Sinorhizobium fredii USDA 257: one gene and its partner. Each later gene encodes a partner of the first gene's protein in a complex. Links are inferred from orthologs where the notes say so. Each region holds a gene or a part of one and is shown on either strand. Other genes may lie near its edges. The genes, in order: USDA257_RS17355 and USDA257_RS03215.

The links.
Region 2: the proteins of USDA257_RS17355 (region 1) and USDA257_RS03215 are in contact, whole or in part, in a crystal structure (PDB 3ZGX), measured with the Bacillus subtilis proteins. The link is inferred for Sinorhizobium fredii USDA 257 from one-to-one orthologs.

Annotation. Positions count from the first base shown.
Region 1 is NC_018000.1:3,733,151-3,738,290, reverse strand. The notes cover bases 2,196-5,140. They hold USDA257_RS17355 (segregation and condensation protein A), read right to left. Parts: upstream 4,128-5,140; coding sequence 3,264-4,127; downstream 2,196-3,263. Other genes in these bases: nagZ (beta-N-acetylhexosaminidase), read right to left, coding at 4,177-5,140; scpB (SMC-Scp complex subunit ScpB), read right to left, coding at 2,546-3,271; USDA257_RS17365 (ABC transporter ATP-binding protein), read right to left, coding at 2,196-2,474. In the rest of the region: twin-arginine translocase subunit TatC, read right to left, coding at 1-283; Sec-independent protein translocase protein TatB, read right to left, coding at 280-993; USDA257_RS17370 (twin-arginine translocase TatA/TatE family subunit), read right to left, coding at 1,066-1,272; more of USDA257_RS17365, read right to left, coding at 1,365-2,195. UniProt on the Bacillus subtilis protein: Participates in chromosomal partition during cell division. May act via the formation of a condensin-like complex containing Smc and ScpB that pull DNA away from mid-cell into both cell halves.
Region 2 is NC_018000.1:698,396-715,213, reverse strand. What follows is about bases 7,245-11,210. They hold USDA257_RS03215 (chromosome segregation SMC family protein), read right to left. Parts: upstream 10,907-11,210; coding sequence 7,445-10,906; downstream 7,245-7,444. Other genes in these bases: USDA257_RS03210 (DUF559 domain-containing protein), read right to left, coding at 11,133-11,210. Also shown: USDA257_RS03260 (hypothetical protein), read left to right, coding at 208-621; USDA257_RS35830 (hypothetical protein), read right to left, coding at 707-865; USDA257_RS03245 (cupin domain-containing protein), read left to right, coding at 1,352-1,648; USDA257_RS03240 (MBL fold metallo-hydrolase), read left to right, coding at 1,660-2,571; USDA257_RS03235 (DUF1499 domain-containing protein), read right to left, coding at 2,578-3,486; USDA257_RS03230 (hypothetical protein), read left to right, coding at 3,744-4,133; USDA257_RS03225 (hypothetical protein), read left to right, coding at 4,313-4,558; more of USDA257_RS03210, read right to left, coding at 11,211-11,342; USDA257_RS03205 (DsbA family protein), read right to left, coding at 11,423-12,232; USDA257_RS03200 (DUF721 domain-containing protein), read right to left, coding at 12,355-12,861; mutY (A/G-specific adenine glycosylase), read left to right, coding at 12,952-14,040; USDA257_RS03190 (HAD family hydrolase), read left to right, coding at 14,097-14,759; USDA257_RS03185 (calcium-binding protein), read left to right, coding at 14,889-15,926; USDA257_RS03180 (site-specific DNA-methyltransferase), read right to left, coding at 16,091-16,818. UniProt on the Bacillus subtilis protein: Required for chromosome condensation and partitioning.

The DNA of each region.
Region 1 (5,140 bases):
CCGGAAAGGCGATCACCAACGCGCCGAACATCGCCACCTTGATCTGGGTGAAGAAGAATTCCTGCGGCGCGGTGTAGATCAGTTCGACGTTGCGATGGCTGAGGCCAGCCCAGCTCACCGCCCACTTGAACGGCAGGACAAGGAGGTTGAATAGCTGCTTGGCGAAATAGAAGCAGACCAGAAAGGCGACGAAGAACGCGCCGACCGCCCACATCAGCCGCGCGCGAAGCTCGATCAGGTGCTCGATCAACGGCTGCGGCTTGTCCTCGATGTCGCCGCTCATGCGTCACCCTTTTTCTTGCGCGCAGACGCGCTTGTCTTATCGGTTTTGACAGCGACCGCGCCTTCGCCTGCCGTAGTCTTCCTGGCAGCCGCCTTCTTCGGCGCTGCCGCAGACGCGGTCCTCTTCCGGGCTGCCCCGTCGGTGGCTTCCTTTTGGGTCGGCGCCTTCTGCGCAGCGGTTCCGGCCCTGGACTTGGCGGCGCGCTTCGGCGTCGCCTCACTGGCCGCCGCCACCTTGACCTCATCCGTGGCTGCACGTTCCATCTGCCGGGACGCAGACCCGACCGCGGCGGCCGCCACCGTGTCGACGGGCTTCGCTGGCACCCCTGCGGGCGCGCTCGCAGGCTCGAGTTGAGGTTCGGGCGTTACGGGAGGCTCGGGCGTTGCGGGTTGAGCCGGCGCGTCGGGGGTCGTCGCCTTCTGCAGGTCCGATTTGATCTCGTTGCCGAGCTGCCGCAGCGGGTTCATCGCGTCGCGCAGCGCCGTGGTCGGATTGAGGCTTTGCGCGTCGCTGATCGTCTTGCGGACCTCGTCGAGATCGGCCTCCCGCAGCGCTTCATCGAATTGACGGCGGAAATCGGAGGCCATGCCCCGCATCCGTGTCGTCATCCGTCCGAAAGCCCGCAGCATGGGCGGCAGGTCCTTCGGTCCCACGACGACGATCAAGACGATTGCAATAACAACAAGCTCGGTCCAGCCGATATCAAGCATCCGACGCGCCCTACAAACCCGTAATGCGGCTCATCGGGCGCCTACGCACCCGATCCCGCCATTTTCCGATCGTCAGCGGACTTCGTCGGACTTGTGTTCGACGGTCTTGCCGTCAAGCGTCTTGTCGGCCGAGGCGGCGTCCTCGTCGGTCATGCCCTTCTTGAAGTTCTTGATGCCCTTGGCAACATCGCCCATCAATTCCGGAATCTTGCCGCGACCAAACAACAGCAGCACGACCACCAGAACGATCAGCCAATGCCAGATGCTAAACGAACCCATCCACTTACTCCCTCGCGGCTTTATCGATTTAAAGCCATCACGTTGTCATTTTTCAGGCGCCGCTTAAAAGCTCGCCGTCGTTCTGACCGAACCTAAGATGTCGAGGCGTCTTTTTCAAACACCAATATGTCGCGCTCGTTAACGGAAAGCGTGACGTCACGCAATCCTTGCGGCAACAGGTCGGCGCGAATGCGGGCCCGTACCGTCCGTTCCGACTGCGGTACCGCGAGTTCGAGGAGCTCGACCACGCCCAGAAAGCGCCGCGACAGGATGCGCGCCGGGATGTCGCCGCCTTCCGGCTTCAACTGAACACCGGAGAGCCGCACGGCCACGCTCAAGGGCTGCCCCTCCTTGTACTCTCCGGCAGGCACGCCACCAAGCGGCGTTTCGACGCGGCCGCCGCGCACACGCGCGTCGAACACGTTGATTTCGGAAAAGAACCCCGCGGCAAAAAGGTTGCGGGGCTTGCGGTAGAGCTCGTCGGCAGTGCCGACCTGAATCAGACAGCCATCCTTCAGAAGCGCGATCCGGTCGGCCATTCGCATCGCTTCTTCCGCGTCGTGGGTCACGACGATCGCCGTCGCCCGCGTTTCGCGCAAAATGGCCAGCGTGTCGGCACGGATGGAGTCCTTCAGACGGGAGTCGAGGCCGGAGAAAGGCTCGTCCATCAACAACACCGCCGGCCGCGGGGCGAGCGCCCGGGCAAGCGCCACCCGCTGCTGCTCGCCGCCAGAAAGCACATGGGGATAGCGATCGGCGTAATGAACCAGGCCCACGCGATCCAGTGCTGCATCGGCCTGGAGAAGGGCCTCCTTCTTCGGCAAGGCGGTCAGACCGAAGCCGACATTGTCCCGGATCGTCATGTGCGGAAAGAGCGCGAAGTCCTGAAACATCAGCCCGACGCCGCGCCTTTCCGGCGGCAGGAAAACGGAAGGACCCGATATTTCCTGGCCATTCAGCAGAAGACGGCCGCCGGTCTGCATCTCGATACCGGCGGCAATACGCAACAAGGTCGTCTTGCCGGAGCCCGAGGGCCCGAGCAGGCACAGCACCTCTCCGGCTTCGGCGGTCAGCGAGACGCCCTTGATCGTGTCCTTGGAATGATATCGGTGGCTGATGTTTTCGAATGCAATACTTGCGGCAAACGACACGCCCGACCGCCTCGTCGTCGCAAGGGCGCCGTTGAGCGTGTCTGAAACCATACCTGCATTCCTTGAACCGAAGGCATCGGCGCGCATAGCGGCTTTAAAGCCGATACGCCCACTCAGGATTTCTAATCGTCTTCTTCAGCCTTCGGAGTCAAGAGGCCCAGTTCCTCAAGGTCCATCTGGGTGATGGGATCTTCATTGTCGGAAAGCTCGTCCTCGCCGACGGGCACCGGGATATGCAGGTTCGAGGGAACGCGACCGGACAGGAGACCCGCGCCCTTCAGTTCCTCGATCCCCGGGAGATCGCGGATTTCCTCCAGCCCGAAATGGTCGAGGAAATCCCGTGACGTCCCGAACGTCACCGGCCGCCCCGGCGTGCGCCTGCGGCCGCGAAAGCGCACCCAGCCCGCCTCCATCAGCACATCGAGCGTGCCCTTGGAGGTCTGCACGCCGCGAATGTCCTCGATCTCCGCGCGGGTGACCGGTTGGTGGTAGGCGATGATGGCCAGCACTTCGAGAGCAGCGCGGGAGAGCTTCTTGACTTCCTGCTCGTCCGTTTGCACGACGAAGGAGAGATCGGCCGCGGTGCGGAAGGCCCAGTGATCGGCGACCTGCACGAGATTGACGCCGCGGCTCGCATAGAACGCTTTCAGCCGCGACATGATCCGGCCGACATCGACGCCACGGGGTATCCGGCTGGCGATATAGGTCTCTGAAATCGGCTGCGCCGATGCGAAGACGAGCGCTTCGGCGATCCGCTCCGCCTCCTCCGCGAGTCCGGGATCGATGAGAATGCCCACCTCTTCCTCGTCGTCGGGTAATCCGGGCAAATATTTTTGTGCCTCAGCCACGCGCTGCCTCCATTTCCGCCAGGGTCGCAGCATCGATCGGCCTCGGCCCGCGCCTCAGATAAATTGGCGCGAAAGCGGCTTCCTGCCGGATTTCCAAACGTCCCTCCCGCACCAGTTCGAGCGAGGCGGCAAAGGAGCTCGCAATTGCCGTTGCGCGCTCCTTCGGGCTCGTCATGTAACGGATGAGGAAATGGTCGAGGGCTGTCCAATCTTCGAGGCCACCGACCATCCTGGCGAGGATCAGGCGCGCGTCGGCAAGCGACCAGACATGGCGCTTCTCGATTGTCACCTGGGTTATCGCCTGGCGTTGCCGAAGCGTGGCATAGGCCGTGAGCAAGTCGTAAAGCGAAGCGTCGTAGTCGGACTTTCTCTCCGATACGAGATGCTCGGGTGCGCCGCGCGCGAAGACATCGCGACCCAGCCTGTTGCGGTTGACCAGCCGCGTCGCCGCATCGCGCATCGCCTCGAGGCGCTTCAGCCGGAATGCGAGGGCGGAAGCCATCTCCTCGCCGGAGGGCCCCTCGTCCTTCGGCTGCTGCGGGATCAGCAGGCGCGATTTCAGATAGGCAAGCCACGCCGCCATCACCAGGTAATCGGCGGCAAGCTCGATACGGATGGAACGCGCCCGCTCGATGAAGGCGATATACTGTTCGGCAAGCGCCAGAACCGAGATGCGGGAAAGATCGACGCGCTGGCTGCGGGCAAGATGCAGGAGCAGATCGAGCGGTCCCTCGAAGCCGCCGATGTCGACGACGAGCTCTTCCTCGTGAAGGCCGCGATCGGCGGATTCCTCCTGCCACAAAGGCTCCATCGGCGCCTTTGCCGCAGGCTGTCCCTGCCTCTCGTCAGAACCCATCGCCACCATGCCCCCCGGCGCGGCCGGAGCCGCCTTTGCTCATCAGCTCTTAAACGAGCGAGAACATCGCATTGAACTCCGCTCGCAATATGTCTTCGTCCGAACCATCAGGCTGCCGGAAGGCAGCCTCGGCCGCGCTGGCCCTGCGCAGCCGATCGCCCGCGAGAACCGGCACCACATCGGCGACGGCCTTCATTTCCTCCATAATGCCATGACAATGCAAGACCAGATCAAGCCCTGCGCCGATAATCCCGCGGGCGCGGCTTGTCATATCCCCTGCAAGTGCGTTCATGGACACATCGTCGGACATCAACAGGCCGTCGAAGCCGATATAGTCGCGGATGATCTGCCGCACGACCCTTGGAGACGTCGTCGCGGGATTGTCCGGATCGATCGCCATGAAGACCATGTGCGCCGACATGGCCATTGCCTCGTCCTTCATGGCGGCGAAAGGCTGGAAGTCGACCCGCTTCAGTTCCTCCAGCGAGGCGTTGACCACCGGCAGATTGTGATGCGAATCCACGAAGGTGCGGCCATGGCCGGGCATGTGCTTCATCACCGGCAACATGCCGCCGGCTTTCAGGCCCTCGCTCACCGCACGGCCGATCGCCGTCACGGTCGCCGGATCGTGTCCATAGGCCCGGTTGCCGATGACGTCATGGCTGCCGGGCACCGGCACGTCGAGGACCGGCAGGCAATCCACCGTGATGCCGAAGCGCATGAGATCGAACGCATGCAGGCGTCCGAGCAGCCACGCGGCGCGCAGCCCCATCTGATCGTCGCGTCGGTAGATCTCGCCGATGGCCGCACCGCTCGGATATTGCTGCGCGAGCGGCGGGCGAATGCGCTGGACACGGCCGCCCTCCTGATCGATCAGGACCGGTGCTTTCGGATTGCCGATGCTGTCGCGCAGGGCCGCGACGAGATCGCAAATCTGCTCTTCCTCACCGATGTTGCGGCCGAACAGAATGAAGCCCCAGGGGCGTTCGCCGGCGAAGAAGCTGCGCTCTTCC
Region 2 (16,818 bases), 3.0 Mb from region 1 along the record:
AATAGCCGGCGGAAGACCGCTCGGGCTCTCGCCCATGCGTGGCAATAGGGCGTTTCTGCAACGCTTCGGATTTTCCTCGATCGCAAGGTCGCGCACCGATTTTCTTTCGTCGCTTTTGGCGCTAGAGCCTCCGGGATCGCAAGGAAATCCGGGGAATGCCCGCCTTCCGCGCCGCAGAATTCGAGCACAGACCAAAGGGACAGAGACATGAATTTCCGCATGACGACGGCGGCCGGCATTGCGCTGGTCCTTGCCGGCTGCACGACGACGACGGGGGTGGCGCGAAACGCTGTCGAAAAGCGGTGGCTCGGCCAGCCCGCCGGCACCTTTTTCGCCCAGTTCGGCCCGCCGCTTTCCGACGTCGAAACGGGCAACGACACCGTCTATAGCTGGAAGGGCGGCTACAAGACCCGCCGGATCCCGGCCGAATACGAAAGGACCGCCGACGGCAAGCGCGGCAAGCGCATCGCGGCCGCCCGCACCGAATATCTGAGTTGCGCCGTACAACTCACCGTCTCCTCCGACTACGTCATCCGCTCGATCCGCATCGCCGGCGACCGCAAGCGCCCCAATGGCCCGAGCTGGTGCGAGGAATTCCTGGGTGGCGCCAAGGCGGAGTAAGGGACGCCGCAGGCCTGCTGCAGAGGTATGCAAAGCCCGCCGGCCTATATCGGCGGGCTTTTTTTGCAACGGAAGCGCGGAAGTCTCATCTCACCATGAATGTGATGATGCCAGCATTGGCGATGGCCTCGGGAATGTTCCAGCGCGAGAGAACGGCGAAGGACCTATTGAGCCCGCTGCCGACGAAGAAAACCAGGATCGAGATCGTGAAAGTCAGAAATGCCGGAACCTGCAATGCTGACATGCCGCCCCCCTCTACGGTTGCGCCGCCAACCATAGGCGCCTTGTTGCGGACGACAAAGCAGCGGACGGGAACGTGCCTACCAGCGTATGGCAGTCGTGTACGACAATTGCTTTGCGACAGAACCCAAATTGGGAAGTCTGGCAATTAGAAAAAAAGCCTTGGATTCTTGACCTGAAAGGGAAGCTTGGCTGGGGCGCCTGGATTCGAACCAGGGGATGGCGGTACCAAAAACCGCTGCCTTACCGCTTGGCTACGCCCCAATTTGAAGCTGGCAAGACGTCAGCTCGCCAGATCGAGCGCCTGATTAGCAAAGCTCGTGCAGGCTCACAATGCTTAACTTCGCTTTGCGTGCATATTTTGATGATGGAACCTGACTGTGCAGCCAGCCGTCAGTGCAAAGGCGGTCGAACGCGATGAAACCCGGTGGCTGAGCCCGTTTCCTCGCGCCCGGCTTTGGCCTATTGTCGCCCGCAAATGGAGACCTCGATGAGCCAGTTTCGCGCCCGCCCGCCTGCCGTCCCGACCGTTCTCGTCGATGACCCGGTGGTGCGGATCATCCGCTGGGACTTCGAACCGGGTGCCGATACCGGACACCACGTCCACGGCCTTGGCTATGTCGTCGTGCCGATGACGGACTGTGCGTTCCTGCTGGAAGAGGAAGGCGGCAGCCGCCGGATCGATGTCGCAAAGGGCGCCGCCTACCGGCGCGATGCGGGCGTCGCCCACAATGTCGTCAATGCGGGCAACGAACCGATGTCCTTCATCGAGATCGAATACAAGTGAAGGCGAGACGCATGCAGGGACCGGAATTCGACCTCGATTTCAAGCCCGCCCACGGCGAGGCGGTGACGGTGGCCGCGGGCGTTGAGCGCATCACCGTCAACAATCCCGGCCCCTTCACCTTTCATGGCACCAACAGCTACATCGTCGGCCGCCGCTCGGTCGCGGTGATCGATCCGGGGCCGGAGGACGAGGCGCATTTCCATGCGCTGATGACGGCGCTCGAAGGGCGCGAGGTGACGCATATCGCCGTCAGCCACACCCATCGCGACCACTCGCCCCTCGCCCGCCGTCTCAGGGAAGCGACCGGAGCCATTGTCGTCGGCGAAGGGCCGCACCGGGCCGCCCGCCCCTTGCACGCCGGCGAAACCAACCCCTTCGCCGAAAGCTCGGACATGGAGTTCGTGCCAGACATCGCCCTTCATGACGGCGCACGGATCGAGGGCGACGGCTGGAGCCTGACGGCGATCGCCACGCCGGGACACACCGCCAATCACATGGCCTTCGGCCTCGGCGGCACCGGCATTCTCTTCTCCGCCGATCACGTGATGGCCTGGGCGACGACCATTGTCGCACCGCCGGACGGTGCCATGGCCGACTACATGGCCTCGCTCGACAAGCTGCTCCTGCGCGACGACCGGCTCTACCTGCCCGGCCACGGCGGCCCGGTCAGCGAGCCTGCCTCCTTCCTGCGGGCGCTCAAAGCGCATCGAAAGATGCGCGAACGCGCCGTGCTGGAACGGCTGCGCGCCGGAGACCGGAAGATCCCGGACATGGTGAAGGTAATCTACGCCTCGACCGATCCGCGGCTGCACGGCGCGGCGGCGCTGTCGGTGCTCGCCCATATCGAGGACCTGATCGAGCAGGGCCGCATCGAGACCAACGGCGCCCCGTCGCTCCTTGGCGAATACCGACCGGTGACCTGAGCGAGCTTAGTCTCCAGCAATCCCCAGGAGTTCCGCGTCAAGCGCGCGCAGGAAGTCTTCCGCAAACATGGCACCCATGCCGAGATCGTGCTGGCCATAACGCGAGGCGACGCGCAGGTCGACAAGCGTCGTCTCCGCCTCCTCGCGCAGCCGGATCAGCACGTCGAAGCGAAAGCCGACGATTAGCGTGCGCCATTCGCCCTGCAGCACGATATCGCTCGAGCGCCGCCCGGGAATGCCGCCATCGATGTCGGGCTCCGGGCGCGTGGCCGGGACGGGAATGGCCTCCGGTTCCCTGTTCGTATCTGCGCCCGGGCCGGCACCGACGGCGAGATCCTCGAGATCGGCGCGTGCGTTCTCGACGCCGAGCTCCGCGGTAATGCCGATGCGCGTCTCCTCGACGACCTTGCGGACGCCCTGGAAAACGCGGTCGAGAGCGCCATCGTAGCGCCGTCCCGTAAGCCCCGGATAGGCAGAGATCTGCGCTTCGCGATCCTCGGGCGCCGCCATAGGCCTGCGCTTGATCCAGCTCTCCTCGGCGACCGGCGTCTTGATCCAGGGCGGCGGCGTTACCGTATCGGTGCTGACATCATAGATCGCCGGCCGCGCCAGATATTGCACGGCGCCATAGCCGAAGAAGCCGAGCGGAAGCGCCGAATAGAAGAGCGCCGAGACGGAAGCCGTCCCGCCGATTGCCGCCACCTTCCAGAGGCGCGTAAGACCAACGGCCGCAAGCAGCACGGCTGTCAGGGCAAAGGCAACGGCGAAGCCGGCGAGCGCCAGAAAATGCGGCGTCGTCAGCGGACCGAAGCGGTGCGCGGCAAGCGACAGCACGAAAACCACGAAACCGATGCGGGCAAACCTGCGCGCCCAGTGGGCAGCATGCGAATAGGGACGCTCGTACCGGACCATCATGAAACGGAATCAATCCCCGCGGCAAAGACCTCGCCTTCTTAGACCATGGCCGTTTGCCTGGGAACTACCTGCCTTCACACGCATTGAATTCGTCCAAAAAGGGTATGAGCGCAGCAGTTGTACTTCTGCCGCAAATTCGCCATTCTCGTTAACCAGTTATTTCAGCTCGACCATTCCGGCCTAGGTCCTGACCTGCCGGATGGAGGCATCGGCCAGCGCCCGGGGGAGTTGAGGCGCGGTGACAACGGAGAGAGATCATGACCGCATCGGAGACACGCTCGGAGATCGCCGCCCCTGCCCCACCGCTCCCCGGTGGAGATGCTGCCCTTCCAATGGCGCTGCTCGAGCTTGAACTCTCGCTCGACCGCTTCTCGGGCAGCAAGGACGATTTTTCGTCCTTTGTCCGCACGGTGGCGGACGATGTCGGCGGCGAGTTGCTTTTCGTCCTGCCTGCCTCCGGCCTCGTTGACAATTGCCTTACGATCGCCGTCCTTCGCCATAGCCAAACCGATGGCCAGACGCCGGCGATCCTGTTCGTCTGCCTCGATGAGGACGCAAGCTCGATCCGCGTCGAGCAGCCGAGCGAGCGCACCGCCGGTCTTACCAGCTTCGCCGATGCCTTCGTCGACGTGCTCGAGCGGATCTGAAGCAAACCCGAGATTGATCGCCATCGTGCAGCGGACGGATGATATTCTTGTTTCCGTTGTATCGCGCCTGCGGACAGTTGCTCATGGGTCCCGCTCTGCTGCAACGTCATTACGCAGAGAGACGAAGTGACACCCCGCCGATTTCTGTTCCGCGAGCGAGCGCCGATCAGGAGGCAGGAATGACCATGATGACAACGAGACTGCTGACACTCGCCGCTGCAGGGTTGGTTCTCGCCGGGTGTCAGACGATGACGCAGCAGGAGCGGCGCGCAAGGGACGAAACGACCTGCGCCTCCTACGGCTTTCGCCGCGGCACGGATGCGTTTGCGACCTGCCTGCAGCGCATAGAACTCGACCGTCGCGCCGAGTCGCGCGCCTTCCGCTACGACAACGACTTCCTGATGCGCCGGCCCTATTATTGGTAGTGACGCGAAAGCTGTTGGAGGCAGAGGCGAGCGTAGAAAGCCGTCAACTTGCCGCGAGCGCCAGCGTCTCCGCCTTGCCGTTGCCGTTGATCGCCGCCTGTGCGGCCGCCAGCCGGGCGATCGGCACGCGGAAGGGCGAGCAGGAAACGTAGTCGAGACCGGCCTCCTCGCAGAAGCGGATCGAAGCGGGATCGCCGCCATGCTCACCACAAATGCCGAGCTTCAGGCCGTTCTTGGTGCGGCGACCGCGTTCGGCCGCGAGCTGGATCAGCTCGCCCACCCCGTCGAAGTCGAGCGAGACGAACGGATCCTGCTCGATGATGCCCTTCTGCTGATAAGTGGCGAGAAACTGGGCCGCGTCGTCGCGCGAAATGCCGAAGGTGGTCTGCGTCAGGTCATTGGTGCCGAAGGAGAAGAAGTCGGCCGCCTCAGCAATGACATCGGCGCGCAGAGCCGCCCGCGGCAGTTCGATCATTGTTCCGACCAGATAGTCGATGCCGATGCCGGACTCGCCGATCACCTCCTTGGCGACCGCATCGATCCGTTCCTTGACATAGTCGAGTTCCGCGCGCAGCCCGACGAGCGGCACCATGATCTCGGGAACCACCGGTGCGCCGGTGACGCGCGCCGCCTCCACGGCCGCCTCGAAAATGGCGCGCGCCTGCATTTCGGCGATTTCCGGATGCGAGATGGCCAGGCGGCAGCCGCGATGGCCGAGCATCGGATTGAACTCGTGCAGCGCATCGACGCGCTGGCGCAGATGCGCCGAATCGAGCCCCAGGACGCCGGCGACTTCGGCGATTTCCTCGTCGGTCTTCGGCAGGAATTCGTGCAGCGGCGGATCGAGCAGGCGAATCGTCACCGGCAACCCATGCATGATCGAGAAGAGTTCGACGAAGTCGGAGCGCTGCATCGGCAACAGCTTTGCAAGGGATGCGCGCCGGCCCTCCTCGTCCTCGGCGAGGATCATCTCGCGCATCACATTGATGCGGTCGTCCTCGAAGAACATGTGCTCTGTGCGGCAGAGTCCGATGCCTTCGGCTCCGAAGGAGCGGGCGGCGCGCGCGTCGGCCGGCGTTTCGGCATTGGTGCGCACCGTCATGCGGCGGCTTTGATCGGCCCATTGCATGATCTTGCCGAAATCGCCCGAAAGCTCCGGCTGCAGCATGGCAATCTCGCCCTTCAGCACCTGCCCGGACGATCCGTCGATGGTAATCACGTCGCCCTTCTTCAGGGTCACGCTCGCGGTGATCAGGAGTTCGGCGCGCTGATCGACGCGGATGCTGCCGGCGCCGGAGACGCAGGGCGTGCCCATGCCGCGGGCGACGACGGCGGCGTGGCTCGTCATGCCGCCCCGCGTCGTCAGGATGCCCTGAGCCGCATGCATGCCGTGGATATCCTCCGGGCTCGTCTCGACGCGAACCAGGATCACCTTGCGCCCTTCCTTGACGGCATGCACCGCTTCCTCGGAGGTGAAGACGATCTCGCCCGTCGCCGCGCCCGGCGAGGCCGGCAACCCCGAGCCGATGATATCGCGGCGGGCATGCGGGTCTATGGTCGGATGCAGGAGCTGGTCGAGCGATGCCGGATCGATGCGCACCACCGCCTCTTCGTTCGAGATCAGGCCTTCTTCGGCCATGTCGACGGCGATCTTCAGCGCCGCCTTGGCGGTGCGCTTGCCGGAACGGGTCTGCAGCATCCAGAGCTTGCCCCGCTCGATGGTGAATTCGAGGTCCTGCATGTCGCGGTAGTGGCGCTCTAGCGTCTGGCAGATGGTTTCGAACTCGATGAAACCCTCCGGCATCAGCTTTTCCAGCGACGGCTTGTCCGAGCCGGACGCGATACGCGCGGCCTCGGTGATGTTCTGCGGCGTGCGGATGCCGGCGACGACGTCCTCCCCCTGGGCATTGACCAGGAACTCGCCGTAAAGCTCCTTCGCGCCGGTCGACGGGTTGCGCGTAAAGGCGACGCCGGTTGCAGACGAATTGCCGAGATTGCCGAACACCATCGCCTGGACATTGACGGCGGTGCCCCAGGCGGCCGGAATGCCGTGCAGATGGCGGTAGGTTATGGCGCGCGGGTTCATCCAGCTCGAGAAGACCGCGCCGATCGCGCCCCAGAGCTGGGTCTCGGGATCCTGCGGAAAGGGTTCGCCGAGCACCTCCTCGATCGCCTCCTTGTAGCGCGAGATGACATGCTGCCACTCGACGGCCGAAAGCTCCGGGTCCTGCTCGTGGCCGAGCCGCCCCTTCTCTTCCTCGAGGATCTCCTCGAAGATCTCGTGATCGACGCCCAATACGACGTCGCCATACATCTGGATGAAGCGGCGGTAGCTGTCATAGGCGAAGCGCGCGTCGCCGGCGTCATGCCCCAGGGCGTGCACCGACTGGTCGTTGAGGCCGAGATTGAGAACCGTATCCATCATGCCGGGCATAGAGGCGCGGGCGCCGGAACGAACGGAGAGAAGCAACGGACGGGCGGTATCGCCGAAAACGCGTCCGGTGATCTCTTCCATTCGGGCAATGCCGTCGCGCACCTGCTCGCGCAGGCCTTCGGGCATCGTCCGGCCGTTGTCGAAATAGCTGTTGCAGGCATCCGTGACGATCGTCAGGCCGGGGGAACGGGCAGGCCGAGATTGCACATTTCGGCAAGGTTCGCGCCCTTGCCTCCGAGCCTGTTGCGATCCCCCGCACTTCCTTCGGCCTTGCCTCCGCCGAAGGTGTATACCCATTTCGTCATGCCTGTTCTCCACCCAGAAACAGTTTCGATGACGGTCTACAGTATATGGTTCGGCCTGAAAATGCACTCGGCGAAGATTTTTGCTGCAGTGCATCAAAAATGCAGCGGCGCGTGGTCGGATGCCTAATTTTCGAAGGATCGCGGCTGTCAGACTGCTTCGCGCAGGCGCTCGGCCGTCTGCAGATCGACGGAGACGAGCTGCGACACACCCTGTTCGGCCATGGTGACGCCGAACAGGCGGTTCATGCGGGCCATGGTGATCGGGTTATGGGTGATGATGATGAAGCGCGTCTGGGTCGAGGCCGCCATTTCATCCATCAGGTTGCAATAGCGCTCGACATTATGATCGTCGAGCGGTGCATCGACTTCGTCGAGCACGCAGATCGGTGCCGGATTGGTGAGGAAGACGGCGAAGATCAGCGCCATCGCCGTCAGCGCCTGCTCGCCGCCGGAAAGCAGCGTCATCGTCTGCGGCTTCTTGCCGGGCGGTCGGGCGAGGATTTCGAGACCGGCCTCGAGCGGATCGTCGCTCTCGATCAGCTGCAGCTCCGCCGTGCCGCCGCCGAAGAGGTGGGTGAAGAGCCGCTGGAACTGGACATTGACCACGTCGAAGGCGGCAATCAGCCGTTCACGCCCCTCGCGATTGAGATTCTGGATGGCGCTCCTCAGCTTGCGGATCGCCTCGATGACGTCGTCGCGCTCCTTGAGGAGCGCCGCCAGCCGTTCGGAAAGCTCCTTTTGTTCCTCGTCAGCCCGCAGGTTGACGGCGCCGAGGCGCTCCCGCTCGATCTTCAGCCGCTCGAGTTCCCGCTCGATGGTGCGCATGTCGGGCAGCACCGCGTCGACGGCCAGTCCCGTCAGGCGCATCGCGTCGTGTGGTGCACAGGAAAGCGCCTCCAGGATGCGGGCCTCGATCTCGACGCGCCGTTCGCGCGCCGAGACGAGCCGCTCCTCGGCCCGGCCGCGCTTCTCGCGCCCTTCGGCAAGCTCCGAAAGCGCCGTCGCCGCGAGGCGATCGGCTTCACGCTGGCGGGTCTCCGCCTCCGCGAGGACGTCGGCCGCCTGCCGGCGCGCCGTCTCCGCCTTCTGCAATTCGTTCATCAGGGCGCGACGCTTCTCCTCGAACTCGTCGGGCGCGTCGATAAGTTCCTCGACCTCCTCGCGCGCCTCCGCCTCGCGGTCGCGGAGCGTGGCGATGTGCTCCTCGGCGCTCGCCGCGCGCGCCCGCCAGGTCTCGCGTTCCCCGGCAATTGCCGTGAGCCGGCGCAGACGCGCCTCGTTTTCGCGGGCGAGACCATCATGCGCCGCACGCACTTCGGCGACCGCGGCACGGTCCGCAGCAACGTCCGCCGTCCGGGTGCGCAGCCGCAACTCGAGTTCCGAGAGGTCGGGCGCCTCGGCCAGCGCATCGTTCGCCGCCTCGATTTGCTCGGCCACCTCTTCGACCTGGGCCTCGAGTTGAAGCTTCGTCTCGGCGAGCACGGCGCGGCGGCGGGCGAGGTCGCCCGAGGCGCGTTCGGCTGCCGCAAGAGCGTCGCGCGCCTCCGCGAGCTGCCTGGAAATCATCCTCTGGGCATCGCGCGACAGGCGGAGCCGCTCGTCCTCGGCGCGAATGCGCGCGCTGGCGGCGGCGAGATCCGCCTCCGCCTGGCGCAAGGCCACGGCTGCATCCTCGGCCTCCGCCTCGAGCTCGGAAAGGCGGTTCTTCTGGGCGAGCCTGAGGGCAGCGGCGCTCGGCGCCTCCGATCCGGTCACGTGACCATCCCACCGCCAGACCGCGCCTTCCTTCGTCACCAGCCGCTGGCCGGACTTCAAGAGCGGCAGCAAGCGCTCGGCCTCCGTCTCGCTTTCGACGATGCCGATCTGGCGGAGCGTGCGCCCGAGCGCCTCAGGGGCGCTGACATAATCGCTCAACGGCACCGCGCCCGCGGGCAAGGCAGGATCGTCCGCGTGGTCGCCGGGCATGCGCCAGTGGGAGGCTGCCGCCTGCTCCAGCGGCGAATCGAGGTCATCGCCCAATGCGGCGCCAAGCGCCGTCTCGAAGCCGCGCTCGACTTTGATGTCCTCGACGACCGCCGGATAGGTGCTGGTGCCGGTGGCCTCAAGCATCCGGCGAATCGTCCGGGCCTCCGTCTCGATACCGTTCAGCCGTGCCCGTGCCTGATCGACGGGAGCGCGAGTGGCCGCTTCCTCGGCTCGCGCTTCGGCAAGGCTCTCCTCGACGGAGACCACCACCGCCTCGGCCTCCTCCAGCGCCGCTTCCGCCGCCTCCACCTGTCCCTGCTTCTCGTGCGGGTCGGGGAGTGCTGCCATCTGGCGATCGAGGCCTTCGAGGTCGCGCGCCTGCTCGGCGAGCTGACGGGCAAGGCGGCCCTGCCGCTCGGAGAGATCGCGCAGCGTCCTGTCGAGCTGATTGCGCGCCGCTTGCGCTTCGGCGCGCTCGGCGGTCAGCCGGGCCAGATCCGCCTCACTGCCAGAAAGCCTTTCATTGGCTTCCTCCAGCTTGTCGCGCGCCTCCGCGGCGCGATCGTCCGCCTCCGCAAGAGCCTCCCTGAGGTCATCTTCCTCCTGGTCGAGGCGGGCGAGAATGCCGGCATTGTCGGCGATGAGCCGCTCCTCGCGGGCGATATCCTCGGCAAGCTGCGAAAGCCGCCGCTGCAATTCGTCGCGACGGCGCAGGATGCGCCCCGCATCCTCCTCGAGCTGCGCACGGGCGATCTGCAGGCGCTGCAGCGCTGCTGCGTGCTTCGCCTCGTTCTCGCGCAGTTCCGGCAGCTTGAGGCTGGCGATCGCCTGGTGCTTGGCCGCCTCCATCTGCGCCTGCGCCTTCTCGGCAACGAGCGCGGTGATCTGGTTCAGCTGACTTGACGCCTCGGCTTCCGCTTCCTTCGCCTGTACCCAGCGAATGTGGAACAGGATCGCCTCGTGCCGGCGGATTTCCGCCGACAGCATCTTGAAGCGGTTGGCCTGGCGCGACTGGCGCTTCAGGCTTTCGATCTGGCTTTCGAGCTGCGAGGTGACGTCGTCGAGCCGTTCGAGATTGGTCTCTGCCCCCTTCAGCCGTAGTTCGGCCTCATGGCGGCGCGAGTGCAGGCCGGAAATGCCGGCCGCCTCTTCGAGCAATTGCCGGCGTGCCTGGGGCTTTGCGGCGATCAGCTCGCCGATCCGTCCCTGCCCGACCATCGACGGCGAACGGGCGCCGGTCGACGCGTCGGCGAAGAGCAGCTGGACGTCCTTGGCCCGCGCCTCCTTGCCGTTGATCCGGTAGACCGAACCCTGCTCGCGCTCGATGCGGCGCGTCACCTGGATTTCGTCGCTGTCGTTGAAGGCGGCCGGCGCGGTGCGGTCGCCATTGTCGAGATAGAGACCCACCTCTGCAGTGTTGCGCGCCGGCCGGTTGCCCGATCCGGAAAAGATCACGTCGTCCATGCCGGAGGCGCGCATGTTCTTGTAGGAGTTCTCCCCCATCACCCAGCGTAGCGCCTCGACGAGATTCGACTTGCCGCAGCCATTCGGGCCGACGACGCCGGTTAAGCCGCGCTCGATGATGAATTCTGTCGGTTCGACGAAGGACTTGAAGCCGAGCAGGCGAAGCTTGTTGAATTTCATGGGCGGGACACTGGGGTGGACAGCGAGTGCCCCCCTCTGCCCTGCCGGGCATCTCCCCCACAAGGGGGGAGATCGGCAAGAAGCACGGCTTTCCGCGACATTAAGGTCGCAGACGCCGTCGATCCAAGCGAAAGGTATTTGGTCGACCGGAACATCACCGCTTGCGAATCTCCCCCCTTGCGGGGGAGATGCCCGGCAGGGCAGAGGGGGGTGAGCCACGAGCGCCTCACTCGAAAGCCCCCTTCCCGATCACCCGCACGATGTGCTCGCATACATTGTCGATGTAGCCCGCGATGGGAACCTGGCGGCGAAAACCAAGACCCATCAGTCGATGAGCGCGCAATTCGTTCCAGAGCTTCAGCTCGGCCCCAGCCATTGAGGCCCGCATACGACGTGCATTGGCGCGGGTTTTCGGAATGACGTCAGCGTGAGGCATGACGAGACCTCACCCTGTAGGGCATGGAAAAAACGGGCGCACGGCCGCCGCCGTCGCCCGTTGTCAGAAAAAGCGATGGATCAGAGCTTGCTGTCGATGAGGGCCGACAGAACGTCAACCGACATGTCCCCCGAATAGTGCTCGCCATTCACGAAAAAGGTCGGTGTCGACTTCACTCCGAACTCCTTGGCGCCGCGCTGCATGACTGCGTTCACATCATCCAGAAGTTTTTGGTTCGTCAAGCAGGCCTCGAAGCTCTCCTGTGTAAAACCGGCCAGTTTCGACATCTGCAACAGCGCATCGCGGCCGTTTTCCGCGGCGGCCCATTGTTCCTGCTGCTTGAACAGCATGGAGATCATCGGGAAATACTGTCCTTCCGGTGCGCAGCGCGCCAGCATGAAGGCCGCCGCGGCGCGTGGATCGAACGGGAACTCGCGGACGATGAAGCGCACCTTGCCGCTGTCGACATATTTCGCCTTGATGGCATCGAAGGTCTTGTTGTGGAAGTTGGCGCAGTGCGGGCAGGTCATCGACATGTATTCGACGATCGTCACCGGCGCATTGGCCTCGCCCAGCGCCATTTCCGGCAGTGCCCCCGGCTCCATCAGCTTCGTGACGTCGACGCTGCCTTCCGCCTGCGGCAGCTCGGCCTTGGCGGCCGGAGCGGCGGCCTGCGCCATTTCGGTGCCGGCGGGCTTCGCCGGATTAACAGCCGGCGCCGTATTGGTGGAGCCGGTGGTTGTTGCATCCGCACTCGCCGACGTTTCGGTCGGCGCCTTGGAAGCCGCCTCCTTCTGTTCGTCGCTGCAGGCTGCGAGCACGAGGGCGATCGCCGCGACAGCTGCACCGCTGAGGAGGCGTTTCGGAAGGCTCAGTTCGGAAGCGGACATGAATTCGACCCGTGTTCTAGGAGGGGAAAACTGGAGTGCGATTTCGATAACTTGCCGCGCGCAAGGCGGCAAGGGGTGGTTTCTCAACTGAATTCAAAGAAATGTGACCACCTGATGGTGAATTACTTCCGGCGCTCAGACATTACGGCCGTGCCGAGCCGCTTCAGCGCCGCCCTCAGCGCCTCGCTCTCGATGCCTTCGACCATGGTGTCGAGCCGGCGGGCCGGTTCGCCGGTCAGCGGGCGCGGCCGTCGGTAGGGCTTGGGCGGAGCCGCGACCGGCTTCTGGACGATGCGCAGCTGGCCGATCGCATAGAAGCCGAAGAAGCCGTTGATGCGCTGGATCAGTTCGCCCTGGGCATGGGTGAGGAAGAGTGCCCTGGCGCCCTCACAGGCGACCGTCAGCACGCCGGGCTGGTAGCCGCCATCGCTACCGATTTCGGAGGCGCGGCGCGGCCAGGCGATCTTTTCCGGCCGCGTGCAATCGGCAAATTCCGCGCCGGCGATCTCGTCCCAGGAGCCAAGCAGCATCGTGTTGATGCCGGCGCGCTTGGCCAGCACCGGATCGATCAGTCCGTTTGCAACCTCGCTGATCTGGACGACGCCCTTGCGGGACTTCTGTTGACTCACCGGAACGACTTTCTGTTCGCAACTTCGATCGAGCCTTGAAGCTCGGGCGGGCGTCGGCCAAGTATAGGCCAGAAAAGGACTCCCCGGCAAATGACGCTGAACAGCTTGAAGGCGACCGAGGCCGCCCCCCTCCTGCTCGACTGGTACGACCGCCATCACCGCGATCTGCCTTGGCGTGTCTCGCCGTCGATGGCCGCTCGCGGCGCCGTTGCCGACCCCTACCATGTCTGGCTCTCCGAAGTCATGCTGCAACAGACCACGGTGCAGGCGGTCAAGGCCTATTTCGACAAGTTTCTGACGCTCTGGCCGACGGTGGAAGACCTTGCCGCGGCCGAGGCCGAAGACGTGATGAAGGCCTGGGCCGGCCTCGGCTACTATGCCCGGGCGCGCAATCTGAAGAAATGCGCCGAGGCGGTGGCGCGCGAGCATGGCGGCCGCTTCCCGGATACCGAAGAGGGGTTAAGGTTACTCCCCGGCATCGGCGACTATACGGCTGCCGCGATCGCGGCGATCGCCTTCAATCGGCAGAGCGCCGTGCTCGACGGCAATGTCGAGCGGGTGATCTCCCGCCTTTTCGCGATCGAAACGCCGCTGCCCGCGGCCAAGCCGGACATGCGACGGCTTGTCTCGGAACTAACGCCCCATGACCGGCCCGGCGATTTCGCGCAGGCGATGATGGATCTCGGTGCGACGATCTGCACGCCGAAGCGGCCGGCCTGCGCGCTCTGTCCCTTCCGCGCAAGCTGTCTTGCGCTCGCTGTCGCCGACCCGGAAACATTTCCGCGAAAGGCGGCGAAGAAGGAAAGGCCGCTGCGCCTCGGCGCCGCTTTCGTGGCGATCGACAAGGCCGATGCCGTCTATCTGCGCAAGCGCGCCGAGACGGGCCTCCTCGGCGGCATGACCGAGGTGCCGGGCACCGATTGGACCGCACGCCGCGACGGCGAGACCTCAATCGAGGCGCAACCCTTCACGGCGGCCTGGGAGGCCTGCGGCACGGTCACCCATGTCTTCACGCATTTCGAGCTGCGCCTCTCGGTCTACCGCGCCAAAGTCGCGCAGGCCGGGGCGTGCGCCGAGGGCTGGTGGGAGCCGATCGCGTCGCTGAAGGCGCAGGCGCTGCCGACCGTCATGAAAAAAGCAATCGCGCAGGCTATACCGCATGCGTTCAAAGCGGTGTAATGCAGGGCACCTCACCTGCCGGTCGCTCGGTTTTCATAGTCATTCAGGAATAGCCCATGAGCAGCGTCGACATCCGCCACATCGTTTTCGACATCGGCAAGGTTCTTATCCATTACGATCCTCAGATCCCCTACTCCCGGATCATCCCGGACGAAGCGGAGCGCCGCTGGTTCTTCACCAATGTCTGCACCCACGACTGGAATATCGAACAGGATCGCGGCCGTTCCTGGGAGGAAGCCGAGACGCTCTTGATCCGGGATCACCCGGAGCGGGAAGAGCAGATTCGCGCCTTCAGGCGGCACTGGCACGAAATGGTGTCGCATGCCTATGGAGACAGCGTCGCACTGATGGAAAGGCTGATCGCCGAGGGGCGCGACGTGACGATGCTCACCAATTTCGCCTCCGACACGTTTCGCGAGGCGCAGAAGCGCTTTCCGTTCCTCACCCTGCCGCGCGGCGTGACGGTTTCCGGCGACGTCGGCCTGATCAAGCCGGACATCGAGATCTACAGGACTCACGCCCGGACCTACGGCCTGGAGCCCGCCGCGACGATCTTCATCGACGACAGCCTGGCCAATGTGGAAGGCGCCCGGGCCGCCGGCTGGCATGCCGTACATTTCACCGATGCCCAAAGGCTGAGAATCGATCTCGCCGCTTATGGCGTGCAACCGTTGGCTGATCTTGATGACCTCGGTCCGGCAGTGGCGACACCGGCCTGATCGCGTGATTTTCGCATCGAACGGGCTCGGTGAATTCACGAAAACGCCGCAATCGGTTCACCCGCCATTCAGCTTCCTTACTCCATGATCCGCGTTAGATTTCAACGCCTTCCCTGAAAAGGTCTAGCAATGGTAACGCGCATCTACGGTACGAACTTCGCCGATATCCTCAAGCAGAACGGCTATATCTCGGTCGAGATCCATGCCTATGACGGCGACGATGACATCTACCTGAACAGGACCGACAGCTACGGCGGCTACAACTTTGTCGACGCGGGCTATGGCAACGACCTCGTGGTGAACTCCTACGAAGGCGGCAACGACATCTACATGGGCGCCGGCAACGACATATATGTCGCCGACATCCGGTCACGCGATACGAGCTCCTACGACGTCGTCTACGGCGGCAGCGGCAACGACCGCTTCGAGATCGACGGCTATGCCAGCGACTATTACGGCGAGAGCGGCAACGACACCTTCCTCTCGGCCGGCTTCAACAACTATTTCAACGGCGGCACCGGCATCGACTCGATCAGCTATCAGTTCCAGGACGACTGGAGTTCGGAGCGCGGCAAAGGCGTCACGATCGACCTCGGCTACAAATACGCGACCACCGGCACCGGCCGGCGCGAGGACCTGATCAGCATCGAGAATGCCACGGGCACCAATTACGGCCATGACGACATCACCGGCAGCTCGGTCGCTAACACGCTGCGCGGGCTTGGTGGCCACGACATTCTCGAAGGTCTTGGCGGCGACGATTTCCTCGACGGCGGCAGCGGCGACGACGACCTCTATGGCGGTTCGGGTGCCGACATCCTGCGCGGCGGCACCGGCTTCGACTATCTGGTCGGCGGCACCGGCATCGACAGTTTCGATTTCAACGCGATCGGCGAATCGGCCGTCGGTTCCCGCCGCGATGTGATCACCGATTTCCACCGTTCCGAATTTGACGTCATCGACCTTTCGACGATCGACGCGGACACGACCTGGAGCGGCAATCAGAAATTCACCTTCATCGGCGGCAGCGCCTTTTCGGGCGACGCCGGCCAGTTGAACTTCCGCTCCGGCGTCCTGTCCGGCGACGTCAATGGCGACGGCTATGCCGACTTCCAGATCAAGGTCAATGGCGTCACCAGCCTGAGGGTCGACGACTTCTTCCTCTGACGCTTCACATCCGATGCTAAGCCCTGCCGCTTGAACACGGCGGGGCTTTCTCATACAAACGCCCGGAATCCTCACGGATTCCGGGCGTTTAAAGCTCTCCTTCCGGGACTGAAGGTACAAAACCGGGCGGAGCGCTTTTCGAAGACCCAGGCGGAACTGGTTGATCAGTTCAGTTTTGCCAGGTCATTTCGAATGACGGATCTGAGTTCGTCGATCGGCTTCAAGGTCTTCCCTTCTTCGAAATGCCAGAAGGTCCATCCGTTGCAGGCGTCGAGGCCCTGGACCTTGGCGCCGAGGCGGTGGATCGATCCGGCCTCGCCGCCGGAAGCCAACGTGCCGTCGGCGCGGACGATCGCGCTATAGCGGCGCTTGGCGTCCGTCAGCACCGTGCCGGGCTTGATCAACCCGCTTTCGACGAGCGTGTTGAAAGCCACGCGCGGCTCGGCTTTCTTGCCGGTCATGACGGAAAGCGTCGCCTTGCCGAGCGGTTCGACCGCGGCGATGCGTTCGGCGGCCGCATCGATATAGTCCTGCTCGCGCTCGATGCCGACGAAATGGCGGCCGAGGCGCTTGGCGACGGCGCCGGTGGTGCCGGAGCCGAAGAAGGGATCGAGCACCACGTCGCCGGGTTTGGTCGAGGCCATCAGGATGCGGGCGAGCAGCGCTTCCGGCTTCTGGGTCGGATGCACCTTCTTGCCGTCATCGCCCCTCAGGCGCTCGGAGCCGGAGCAGATCGGGAACAACCAGTCGGAGCGCATCTGGATATCGTCGTTGGCGGCCTTCATCGCTTCGTAGTTGAAGGTGTAGCCCTTCGCCTTGGCATTCGGCGTCGCCCAGATCAGCGTCTCATGGGCGTTCTGGAAGCGGCGGCCCTTGAAGTTCGGCATCGGGT